Linked DNA regions of Natronomonas pharaonis DSM 2160. The main gene of each other region encodes a partner of the protein of the gene in region 2 in a complex. Links are inferred from orthologs where the notes say so. Each region holds a gene or a part of one and is shown on either strand. Other genes may lie near its edges.

The links. Proteins that work in one complex are often made in the same cells at the same time.
Region 1: the proteins of NP_RS00325 (region 2) and rpl12p are in contact, whole or in part, in a crystal structure (PDB 5H7L), measured with the Pyrococcus horikoshii proteins. The link is inferred for Natronomonas pharaonis DSM 2160 from one-to-one orthologs. Residues at the interface, in WP_048053510.1 of Pyrococcus horikoshii: Pro161, Met164, Met165, Phe168, Ser169, Ile172, Val195, Glu196, Phe202, Leu211, Ser212, Val213, Met216, Lys222, Phe223, Asn224; in WP_010886059.1 of Pyrococcus horikoshii: Leu100, Ala101, Gly102, Leu103, Ser104, Ala105, Leu106, Phe107, Gly108.

Annotation. Positions count from the first base shown.
Region 1 is NC_007426.1:2,160,412-2,166,225, reverse strand. What follows is about bases 1,658-4,534. They hold rpl12p (50S ribosomal protein P1), read left to right. Parts: upstream 1,658-2,859; coding sequence 2,860-3,210; downstream 3,211-4,534. Other genes in these bases: NP_RS10970 (tripartite tricarboxylate transporter permease), read left to right, coding at 3,316-4,534; NP_RS10980 (50S ribosomal protein L10), read left to right, coding at 1,789-2,853; NP_RS10985 (50S ribosomal protein L1), read left to right, coding at 1,658-1,792. Outside these bases: NP_RS10995 (OBG GTPase family GTP-binding protein), read right to left, coding at 1-95; NP_RS14625 (hypothetical protein), read left to right, coding at 199-363; NP_RS10990 (50S ribosomal protein L11), read left to right, coding at 476-967; more of NP_RS10985, read left to right, coding at 1,154-1,657; more of NP_RS10970, read left to right, coding at 4,535-4,539; NP_RS10965 (PadR family transcriptional regulator), read left to right, coding at 4,668-5,159; NP_RS10960 (hypothetical protein), read right to left, coding at 5,175-5,814. UniProt on the Methanocaldococcus jannaschii protein: Forms part of the ribosomal stalk, playing a central role in the interaction of the ribosome with GTP-bound translation factors.
Region 2 is NC_007426.1:59,275-65,153, forward strand. Bases 1,917-4,858 are described here. They hold NP_RS00325 (elongation factor EF-2), read left to right. Parts: upstream 1,917-2,263; coding sequence 2,264-4,453; downstream 4,454-4,858. Other genes in these bases: NP_RS00320 (DUF5781 family protein), read right to left, coding at 1,917-2,114; NP_RS00330 (NADP-dependent malic enzyme), read left to right, coding at 4,588-4,858. Also shown: NP_RS00315 (PQQ-dependent sugar dehydrogenase), read left to right, coding at 25-1,362; more of NP_RS00320, read right to left, coding at 1,359-1,916; more of NP_RS00330, read left to right, coding at 4,859-5,879. UniProt on the Methanocaldococcus jannaschii protein: Catalyzes the GTP-dependent ribosomal translocation step during translation elongation.

The DNA of each region.
Region 1 (5,814 bases), 2.1 Mb from region 2 along the record:
GCTTTCAGCCGACCGATATGCTGCTCGGTCGATTTGTTGTACGGGGTGTTGGCGATTTCCTCCTCTATCGCCTCGATTTCCTCTTTGAGCCCCATTGGGTGAGTCCTAACGTCCCCGCGGAAAAAGCCGTTCGGTTGGCCGGCCGTCTCGGCTTCGGGAACGTACAGGGCTATGGCCTTCGAGCCGCAACGGTGCTGCATGGAGAGCAAGCAGAAGCTCGCGTACTCGCTCGCCTGTGTCGGCCTCGCGTTCGTCGGCGTCTTCCACATCGTGTTTTCGACGGCGTTCGACTACGGGCTCCGGTGGGTCGGCGGCGTGCTCGTCGCGGCGGCTGTCTTCGGGCTCTTTGTGGTTAGCGCCTGAGACGGCTGTTATCGGCGACTCCACCACCGCCGAAACCAGCAGCGGGTGTCCGACAGTCCCACGTCGGAACGAATCGACAACCCTTAAAGTCGCCCGGACACTCCGTTCGTGTATGGCTGGAACTATCGAAGTGCTCGTCGCCGGCGGGCAGGCCGACCCCGGGCCGCCGCTCGGCCCCGAACTCGGCCCGACGCCGGTTGACGTGCAAGCGGTTGTCAACGAGATTAACGACCAGACTGAAGCCTTCGACGGCACCGAAGTCCCCGTCACCATCGACTACGATGACGACGGTTCCTTCGATATCGACGTCGGTGTCCCGCCGACGGCGGCGCTTATCAAGGACGAACTCGACTTCGAGACCGGCTCCGGCGAGCCCAACGAGGAGTTCGTCGCCGACATGTCCGCCGAACAGCTCAAGACGGTCGCAGAGCAGAAGCTCCCTGACCTGCTTGCTTACGACACCCGCAACGCCGCCAAGGAAGTCGCCGGCACCTGCGTTTCCCTCGGTGTTACCATCGAGGGCGAGGACGCCCGAACGTTCAACCAGCGGCTCGACAACGGCGAGTTCGACGACGTCTTCGCCGAAGCCGAGCCGGCGGCCTAAGCCGAGCGTCGCTCTTTATTCGCTTCTCGCCGCGTGCGATATCGCTGTCGCTACCGATGGGAGCGGTCGGCATACCGCCGCTGGTTCGACGGCCTTAAGTAGGTCATCCCCATCCCTCGAAATGAGACAGGCGTAGCCTGTTTCACGCCGTAGTAGCCCATGTGGCTGCAACTACGGAGGTGAACGATGGCAGATTCGATAGAGGACGCAGTATCTCGCGCAATGAGCGAGTCACCCGAGCGGAACTTCCGTGAGACGGTCGACCTCGCTATCAACCTGCGCGACCTAGACCTAGCAGACCCCAACAACCGGGTGGACGAGAGCATCGTCCTACCTTCGGGTACGGGCCAGGACACGCATATCGTCGTCTTCGCAGAGGGCGAAACCGCCCTCCGTGCCGAGGACGTTGCTGACGATGTACTCGACAGCGACGACCTCGAAGACCTCGGAGACGACGACAATGCGGCGAAAGATCTCGCTGATGAGACCGACTTCTTCATCGCGGAGGCTGACCTGATGCAGGACATCGGTCGGTACCTCGGGACCGTGCTCGGCCCCCGAGGGAAGATGCCGACGCCCCTGCAGCCCGACGACGATGTCGTCGAGACGGTCAACCGGATGAAGAACACCGTACAGGTCCGGTCCGGCGAACGGCGCACGTTCCACACGCGCGTCGGCGCGGAGGATATGGACGCCGATGCTATCGCCGACAACGTCGACGTCATCCTTCGACGCCTGTTCACGGATCTGGAAAAAGGCCCCCAGAACATCGATACGGTGTACGTTAAGACGACGATGGGGCCAGCTGTGGAGGTGCCCGCATGAGCGCCGAAGCTCGCAAAACCGAGACGATCCCTGAGTGGAAGCAGGAAGAAATTGACGAGCTCGTGGCGTTCCTCGAACGCTACGAGTCCGTCGGTGTCGTCGATATCACCGGCATTCCGAGCCGCCAGCTGCAGGACATGCGCCGTGACCTACACGGCACCGCTGCGCTGCGCGTCTCGCGGAACACCCTGATGGAACGGGCTCTCAACGAGGGCGGCGACGGCCTCGGAGAACTCGTCGAGCACGTCGAAGGGCAGGTCGGGCTCATCGGCACGAACGACAACCCCTTCGGACTCTACCAGCAGCTCGAAGAGTCCAAGACGCCCGCGCCCATCAACGCTGGCGAGGTCGCCCCCAACGACATCGTCATTCCGGAGGGCGACACCGGCGTCGACCCCGGGCCGTTCGTCGGCGACCTCCAGCAGGTCGGCGCCAACGCCCGCATCGAGGGCGGCTCCATCAAGGTCGTTGAGGATTCGACGGTCCTTTCGGCCGGCGAGGAGGTCTCCTCGGACCTATCGAACGTCCTGAGCGAGCTCGGTATCGAGCCGAAGGAGGTCGGCCTTGACCTCCGCGGTGTCTCTTCGGAGGGCGTGCTGTTCTCCCCCGAGGAACTCGACATCGATGTCGAGTCCTACCGGACCGACATCGAGTCGGCCGCAAGCGCCGCTCGCAACCTCTCGGTCAACGCCGAGTATCCGACCGCGCGCACCGCGCCGTCGATGCTTGCGAAGGCCGCTGGCGAAGCCAAATCCGTCGGGCTGTCGGCTGCTGTCGAGAGCCCCGACCTCGCCGACGACCTCGTCTCGAAGGCCGACGCACAGGTTCGTGCGCTCGCGGCCCAGATCGACGACGAGGAGGCGCTCCCGGAGGAACTCCAGGACGTCGAACAGCCGGCTGCAGCCGATTCGGCTGCCGAGGCTGACGACGAGGACGATACCGGCAACGTAGAACAGACAGACGAAAGCGATGCTGACGATGCTGACGATGCCGACGACGCCGACGACGCCGACGAGGAAGACGGCGACGGTGGCGACGCGCTCGGCGACATGTTCGGGTGATTTACAATGGAATACGTTTACGCAGCACTCATCCTGCACGAATCTGGCGAAGAGCTCAACGAAGACAACCTCACTGACGTTCTCGACGCGGCCGGCGTCGACGTCGAAGAGTCCCGTGTGAAGGCGCTTGTCGCCGCACTCGAGGACGTCGACGTCGAGGAGGCCATCGAGACGGCCGCAGCCGTCCCCGCTGGCGGCGCTGGTGGCGCTGCCGCGGGCGGCGCTGCCGAGGCCGACGAGGCCGAGGAAGCCGACGAAGGCGGCGACGCCGACGAGGCCGAGGAAGCCGAAGAGGAAGCCGAAGACGACGGCGACGACGAGGACGGCGGCGAAGGCCTCGGCGAACTGTTCGGATAACGCCGACACCACCTTCTCCCGTTTTTTCTCTCACCCAGCGACAGCTACCGGCCCGGCCGTGTCGCTCCCGGCGGCTTATGTAGGATAGCGACGCCAGACGCTCCGATGGAAGTGGTTCTCGCGCCGAGAGAGACGGCAGTCGCCCTCGGGTTCGTCGCGGCGGGCATCGCGCTCGGCACCGCGAGCGGGCTTGTCCCGGGACTGCACGCCAACAACATGGCGCTGCTGCTTGCTGGCATTGCCCCGTCGGTACCGGGGCCGCCGCTGTACGTCGGGATGGCGATGCTTTCCGCTGGGGTTGTCCACACGTTCCTCGAAATCGTCCCGACGCTCGCGCTCGGCGTCCCCGACCCGGCGATGGCCGTCGCCGCGCTCCCCGGCCACCGGCTCGTGTTGGAGGGGCGTGGGCGTGAAGCGCTGCGCCTATCGGCACTCGGTAGCGGCATCGCGGTCGCGCTTGCGGTCCCACTCGCCGTTCCGATAACGCGGCTGATGACGGCGGTGTGGCCCGTTCTTCGGGCACACCTATCGCTCGTCTTGATGGCTGTCGCGGCGGCACTCGTCCTGACAGAGCCCACTCCGGGTCGCAAGCTCGTCGCCGCCGTCTCGTTCGGGTTGAGCGGCCTGCTAGGCGTCGCGACGCTTTCGCTTTCGCCCGAAGCGCCGCTTTCTGCTGGCGGAATGCTTGCGCCGCTTTTTGCCGGGCTCTTCGGCGCGCCGGTGCTCGTCGACGCCATTAGCGGCGACGGCATTCCGCCACAGGACGGCCCCGAAATCGCTGCCTCGGGGCGGAGCGTCACCGGACTCGCGGGACTGGGGACCGCTGCCGGCGCAGTTGTTGGCTACGTCCCGGCGGTCTCCAGTGCCATCGCCGCGACGTTTGCGCTGCTTGCCGTCCCCGGCCGGTACGGTGCCCGGGGGTTCATCGTCGCCACATCCGGCGTTAATACAGCAAACACGGTCTTTGCGCTCTTTGCGCTCATCGCCCTCGGGTCGCCGCGGACAGGCGTTCTCGTCGCTGTCGAGGCGGCGTCGGTCCCGCTTTCGGTCCCCCACCTGCTCGCTTCGGTCGGCGTCTCAGCGCTCGTTGGCGTGGTCGCCGTTCCACTCGTCGGCGACAGATATCTCGCTGTCGTCGGCGCGCTCGACCCTGCCCGGCTTTCGGTGGCGCTGCTTTGTGGCCTCGCGGCAGTATCGTTTCTCTTTGCCGGTGCCGTCGGTGTCGTAGCGTATGCCGCTGCCGCCGTTGTTGGCCTTGTTCCGGCCCGATACCGGGCGCGACGGGCGAATCTGATGGGTGTGTTAATCTGTCCAATTCTTTTCACGTAGCCGCCAAGCATCACGAGCAGCCGTCGTCGCACCTTCTTTTCACTGTTTTTGTTGACCTTCCATTACCGGACATTTATATAACATGACTCTCTTTGTGCGAGTATGCCTCACACGCAGGTGGTTGACGAATGAGCTCCCAAGGTAACGTCGAACCGACGCTGGAGCGGCTGGTGACCGAACTCGGGGACGGGGACGCAACACGCGACGACGCCGACCCGGCGGCACGGACCGAAGCGGTCGTCACAGAGGCTTCCGAGACGCTGTTCGAGGGTGGAACGCTCCATGTCGATGACGGACTTATCAAGCAGTCGCTGCCGGAGCTGCTGCTTTTGCTTGTCGGCCTTCGTTCGACGGACACCCACGGGAAAGGCATCATGGAGGACCTCAGCCGATTTTTCGGCGCACAGTTGAGCCCCGGAACAGTGTATCCGATGCTGCACGACCTCGAAGCGGACGACCTACTTGAGATGCGGGAGCTCGTCCAGACGAAGGAATACACTATCGATGACACAGAAGCAGTCCGGGGCGAGATTCAGGCGGCGATGCAGCAGCACCTCGCGCTCGGATTAGTCTTCAGCCGAGCGCTGGACGAGATTGATGTCGACGAAATGGACGACTGACGCTTCTCGCGGCGGCTACTGACTCGGCTCTGAGCGGCTCTGCTTTTTGAGATGCGCTGCGGCACCACCGACAGCCCCGAACACGACTGGATACGCGATGCCGGCAACAAACACCGCGGCCAGCGGGTCGGGGCCGATGCTGAACCCGACGGCCCACCCGTCACCGAACACGGCCGTTCCCGGACCAGGGTCGCCTTCGATGCCCATCGTCACCGTCGACGGCGAGTACGTGGCAAGCCACACCGCAAGCGCCGCGAGCGGCGCGTACGCAACCGTGATAGCGGCACCTGTCCCGGCAGCCCCCCAAAGCGACTGGGGAGCAAGAGCCGCGGTGGCGGCACCCCCGGCAGCGAGCAGCACGAGCGGCACGGCCACAACAAGCCAGCTAGGGTCGACGATGGCTGCGTCCGCGATGGCCGCAGACGTTTCCGGGGCAGTACTGCTCTCCCTGACGGTGATATCGACGCCGTGGGCTTGAAACAGGGTCCACAGCAGCGCTTCGGTCGTGTCCGGTAGTGTGCTAAACGCCGACTTCGGGGCGTCTATTTCGGCCAGTTGACGCTCCGGTTCCCGGAGCCGAACGACCGCCCCTGCGAGGGCAATTCCGACAAAGAACGCGGCCGAACCGGCCTGTGCGCAGACATACACGATACGA
Region 2 (5,879 bases):
GGCTTCCGTAAGTTAGTGTCACGCATGCGCCGCCCGCACTCCCGCCGACAGTTTCTCGTAGCCGCCGGCCTCACGGTGACCGCCGCGGCAGCCGGGTGTTTCGACTCAGCGTCGGAGCCGACCGGCGAGGAGCCGGTCGAGGCCGACCACGACCTGAGTGTCGACCACGACATCGAGTCATGGGACCGGTACGACCCGGACTGGACAGTGCCGGACGCGTCGCCCGGAGCACTCGAAGCTGAGACAGTCGTCGAGAACCTCGAAATCCCGTGGGACCTGTCGTTCGCCAGCGACGGCGAGTGTTTCCTCACCGAACGGGTCGGCCGCATCAGCCGGTACGACGGCGGCGACCTCGATGCCGTAACCGAGCCCGCCAACGTCATCGACCACGCGACCGCTATCGACCACGGCGACGAAGGCGGCTGGTGGGCCACCGGCGGGGAAGGGGGGCTGCTCGGAAACGCTCTCCATCCGAACTATCCCGAGGTGCCCGTTCTCTATGCGGTCTACACCTACGAGGTCGGCGACGACTACCGGAACCGGTTGGTGTACTTCGACCTGGCGGGCGAAGAGCCCGAGGAGACAATCATCATCGACGACATCCCGGGCGACAGCTTCCACAACGGGTCGCGGCTCGTCTTCGGCCCCCGGAACTACCTGTGGGTGACGACCGGCGACGCCGGCGACGAGCAGTTGAGCGCCGACCCGGACCGGCTGGCGGGGAAGGTACTCCGGCTCAACCCCGACGGCACCGCACCAGCGTCGAACCCCGATGTCGGCGACCCACGCGTCTACAGCTACGGCCATCGGAACGCGCAGGGGCTTTCGTTCATGCCGGACGGGACGCCGATAGCCTCGGAGCACGGCCCGGCGGCCCGCGACGAGGTGCAGATAATCGGTCCCGGCGAAGACCACGGCTGGCCGGCCGTCCGGAACGGCCCCGGTGTCAACGACGAGTACGAGCGCTACGACGCGGCCGACGGCGTGACGAGCCCGCTTGTCAACACCGGCATGGAAGAGACGTGGGCCCCATCGGGAGCCGTCTTCTACACCGGCAGCGAAGTGCCGTCGCTCCGGAACCGGTTTCTCGTCGGCGGACTCGGCTCGCAGACGCTATACGTCGTCACAGTCGGCGAATCGGTCCCTGACATCGGCGGGAAGCGCTACGACGCGCCGTGGCTTCACCCGAGCTACGAGGCGGTCGTCCACGAGCGGTTCGAGGACGAACTCGGCCGCATCAGACACGTCGAGCAGGGCCCGGACGGGGAGCTGTACGCGGTCACATCGAACCGCGATGGTCGGGCCGACGGCCCGTTCCCGACCGAATCCGACGACCGGCTGGTCCGCATCGTCGACGCCTAGTCGGCCGCCTGACCGGTATCGGAGAGAACGTATTCGCGGGTAGCGTCGACGAGGGCTTTCCGGTAGGCTGACTCGTCAGGGTCGTCTTCCAGCGACCGAAAGCGCCGCTTGAACGCCGAAAGCGACACCGACGGCGCATCGGCCGCCGCAGCGCTCGCGAGGTCGTAGAGCCGGTGGTCGGCATCGATTGCATCGTGTCGCTCCAAAAGCGCCAGCGCGAAGGCGGCATTGACGACCGTGATTTCCGGGTCAGCACCCGGTCGGAGCCGCCGGCCATCCTCGGGCGGTGATGGCGGCGAGTCGGCCAACGCTCGGGCCAACGACGACTCAAGAAACGACACCAGCTTGTCGGTCGGCCCAATATCGAGGGTGATGTCGTCGGCGTAGATATCTTTCATGTGATTTGCTATCTGGTAACAGTGACTCAGCTTCCGCTGTTCGACGCTGCGGCCGGCCAAGGCGAGAAACAGCGCCTCCTCGGTCGACTGGAGATGGGAAGGATGGGCCTGTTCGTAGCGAGCCATATGCGCGAACTCATGGAGGGCCAACTCTCTGGCCATCGCCGAGGTCGCCGCGCGCCGTGAGACGACGAGTTCGTGGCGGTCGTCGTAATGGCCAACCATCGTTCGCTCGTCAGGGTCGTCTCTGATGTCGACGACGACCGGCCGTTCGAGGCCGTACTCGGTGTCGAGCATATCGCGGGCGCTGAGAAACGGTGCGGCCGGTCCGTCACCCCGCACTCGAATATCCATGTCAACTATTACCAGTCGCCGCGGACGTTTGACTGTTTCGCAGGCGGCGACCCGCGAGCGGAGGACAGTTCGGCCCGCTCGGTACGCGTTGTCCACCCAAATCGCAAAACACTATCCTTTTCACCTTGCTTTCGGAACGTGACTGTATAATGGGCCGACGCAAGAAAATTGTACAGGAGTGTGAACGGCTTATGGACGAGCCGGAGCAGATCCGGAACATCGCCATCGCCGCTCACGTCGACCACGGCAAGACGACGCTTACCGACAACCTGCTGGCCGGCGCCGGCATGATTTCCGACGAGACCGCCGGCGAGCAGCTCGCGATGGACACCGAAGAAGACGAGCAGGAACGCGGCATCACCATCGACGCCGCAAACGTTTCGATGACCCACGAGTACGAGGACGAAAACCACCTCATCAACCTCATCGACACCCCCGGCCACGTCGACTTCGGCGGAGACGTGACGCGTGCGATGCGTGCTGTCGACGGCGCGCTCGTGGTCGTCGACGCCGTCGAGGGCGCAATGCCCCAGACGGAGACGGTTCTCCGGCAGGCGCTCCGTGAGGGCGTCAAGCCGACGCTGTTTATCAACAAGGTCGACCGCCTCATCTCCGAGCTACAGGAAGGACCCGAGGAGATGCAGCAGCGGCTGACCGGCGTCATCGGCGATGTCAACGAGCTCATCCGCGGGATGACCGAGGAGATGGACGACATCAACGAAGACTGGACGGTTTCCGTCGAGGACGGGACCGTCGGCTTCGGGTCCGCCCTCTACAAGTGGGGCGTCTCGATGCCGTCCATGCAGCGGACGGGGATGGACTTCGGCGAAATCATCGAGCTCGAACGAGCCGACAAGCGGCAGGAGCTCCACGAGCGAACGCCGCTTTCCGATGTCGTCCTCGACATGGTCTGTGAGCACTTCCCGAACCCGGTCGACGCCCAGCCCCGTCGTATTCCGCGTATCTGGCGTGGCGACGCGGACTCCGAGGTCGCCGAAGCGATGGAGCTTGTCAACGAGGACGGCGAACTCGTCATGATGGTCACCGACATCGGTATCGACCCCCACGCCGGCGAAATCGCCGCAGGCCGTGTCTTCTCCGGCACCATCGAGAAGGGCCAAGACCTCTATGTCTCCGGAACCGCCGGGACGAACCGGGTCCAGAGCGTCGGTATCTACATGGGCGGCGAGCGCGAGGAGGTCGAACGCGTCCCCGCAGGTAACATCGCCGCAGTCACGGGGCTCAAAGACGCTATCGCCGGCTCGACGGTTTCGTCCGTCGAGATGACGCCGTTCGAGTCCATCGAACACATCTCCGAGCCGGTCATCACGAAGTCCGTCGAGGCAAAGAACATGGACGACCTGCCGAAGCTCATCGAGACGCTCCAGCAGGTCGCCAAAGAGGACCCGACGATTCAGATCGAAATTAACGAAGACACCGGCGAGCACCTCATCTCCGGACAGGGCGAACTTCACCTCGAAGTCATCACCCAGCGTATCGAGCGCAACCAGGGAATCCCGGTCAACACCGGCGAACCCATCGTCGTCTTCCGTGAGGCGCCCCAGCAGGAGTCCCGCGAGGTCGAAGGGCGCTCCCCGAACAACCACAACCGGTTCTACATCACCGTCGAGCCGCTTGAAGACGATATCGTCGAGACCATCAAGATGGGCGATGTCTCGATGGACATGCCCGAGCTCGAACGCCGTGAAGAGCTGATGGAGCAGGGCATGGACAAGGATACGGCCCAGAACGTCGAGACCATCCACAACACCAACGTCTTCATCGACGACACGAAGGGTATCCAGCACCTCAACGAGACGATGGAGCTGGTCGTCGAAGGGCTCGAAGAAGCTCTCAACGACGGCCCGCTGGCCGCCGAGCCCGTCGAAGGCGCACTCATCCGCCTGCACGACGCCCGTCTCCACGAGGACGCTATCCACCGCGGTCCGGCACAGGTCATCCCCGCCGTCCGCGAGGCGGTTCACAACGCGCTCATCGACGCCGAAATCAAGCTGCTGGAGCCAATTCAGGAAGTCCGCATCGACGTGCCCAACGAGCACATGGGTGCGGCCTCCGGCGAGATTCAGGGCCGACGTGGCCGCGTCGACGATATGTACCAAGAAGGCGACCTGATGGTCGTCGAGGGCGTCGCCCCCGTCGACGAGATGATCGGCTTCTCCAGCGACATCCGAAGCGCCACGGAGGGGCGTGCGTCCTGGAACACCGAAAACGCCGGCTTCCGCGTTATGGCTGATAACCTCCAGCCGGAAACTATCGATGAGATCCGCGAGCGGAAGGGCATGAAGCTCGAACTGCCCGAGCAGATCGACTACTTCTAGACGCTCCGGCGGCCGTCGGTCGCTGACGGCCGTCCGGTTCTCCCGTGTGTATCCGGACGCCGCCGTATTCTTCGTGGTCTTTCATCGACGATTAGTCACCACCACTCATTACCCTGCGTGCCGCCAGTTTACCTATGGGACTGGAGGAGGACGCCCTTGAGTATCATCGTACCGACCCGCCGGGCAAGCTCGAGATTTCGACGACGAAGCCGACAAACACCCAGCGAGACCTCTCGTTAGCGTATTCACCGGGAGTGGCAGCCCCCTGTTCGGAGATCGCCGACGACCCCGAGGCCGCCTACACATACACCACCAAGGGGAACATGGTCGGGGTCGTCTCGAACGGCACGGCCGTGCTCGGACTGGGAGATATCGGCGCACAGGCCTCGAAGCCGGTCATGGAGGGCAAGGGCGTCCTCTTCAAGCGCTTTGCCGACATCGACGTCTTCGATATTGAACTCGATGAGGACGACCCCGCGGCCTTCGCCGAGTCGGTTGCCCGGATGGAGCCGACGTTCGGCGGTATCAATCTCGAAGACATTTCGGGACCGGAGTGTTTCGAAATCGAATCCTATCTCCGAGAGCAGATGGACATCCCGGTGTTCCACGACGACCAGCACGGCACCGCCATCATCTCCGGAGCCGCCCTGCTCAACGCCTGCGAAATCGCCGACAAGTCGATATCGGACCTCAACATAACGTTTTCCGGGGCCGGAGCGGCCGCGACCGCGACGGCGGAGTTTTACGTCTCGCTGGGTGTTGCCCCGGAAAACATCACGATGTGCGATATCGACGGCATCATCACCGAAGACCGGGTCGCAAACGACGACCCCCACAGCTACGTCGAGCCGTTCGCCGAGCCAGCCGGCGGCGACCTCGCGGATGCGATAGCGGGTGCCGATGTCTTTGTCGGCCTCTCTGTCGGCGGTATCGTCTCGCCCGAGATGGTCCAGTCGATGGCTGAAGACCCGATTATCTTCGCGATGGCCAATCCGGAGCCGGAAATCGGCTACGAGGCGGCCAAGCAGGCCCGCGACGACACGGTCATCATGGCGACAGGGCGCTCGGATTATCCCAATCAGGTCAACAACGTCCTCGGGTTTCCGTTCATCTTCCGCGGCGCGCTCGATGTCAGAGCGACCGAAATCAACCAGGAGATGAAGGTGGCGGCCGCCGAAGCGCTCGCGAATCTCGCAAAGCAGGACGTACCCGACGCCGTCGTCAAGGCCTACGGCGACCAGCCGCTGCAGTTCGGCCCCGAGTACATCATCCCGAAGCCGCTTGACCCACGCGTTCTCTTCGAGGTTTCCGGAGCCGTCGCGGAGGCGGCGATGGAAAGCGGCGTCGCGCGGGACGACCTCGACCTCGACACCTACCGAGAAGAACTGGAGGCACGGCTGGGCAAGTCCAGAGAGATGATGCGGGT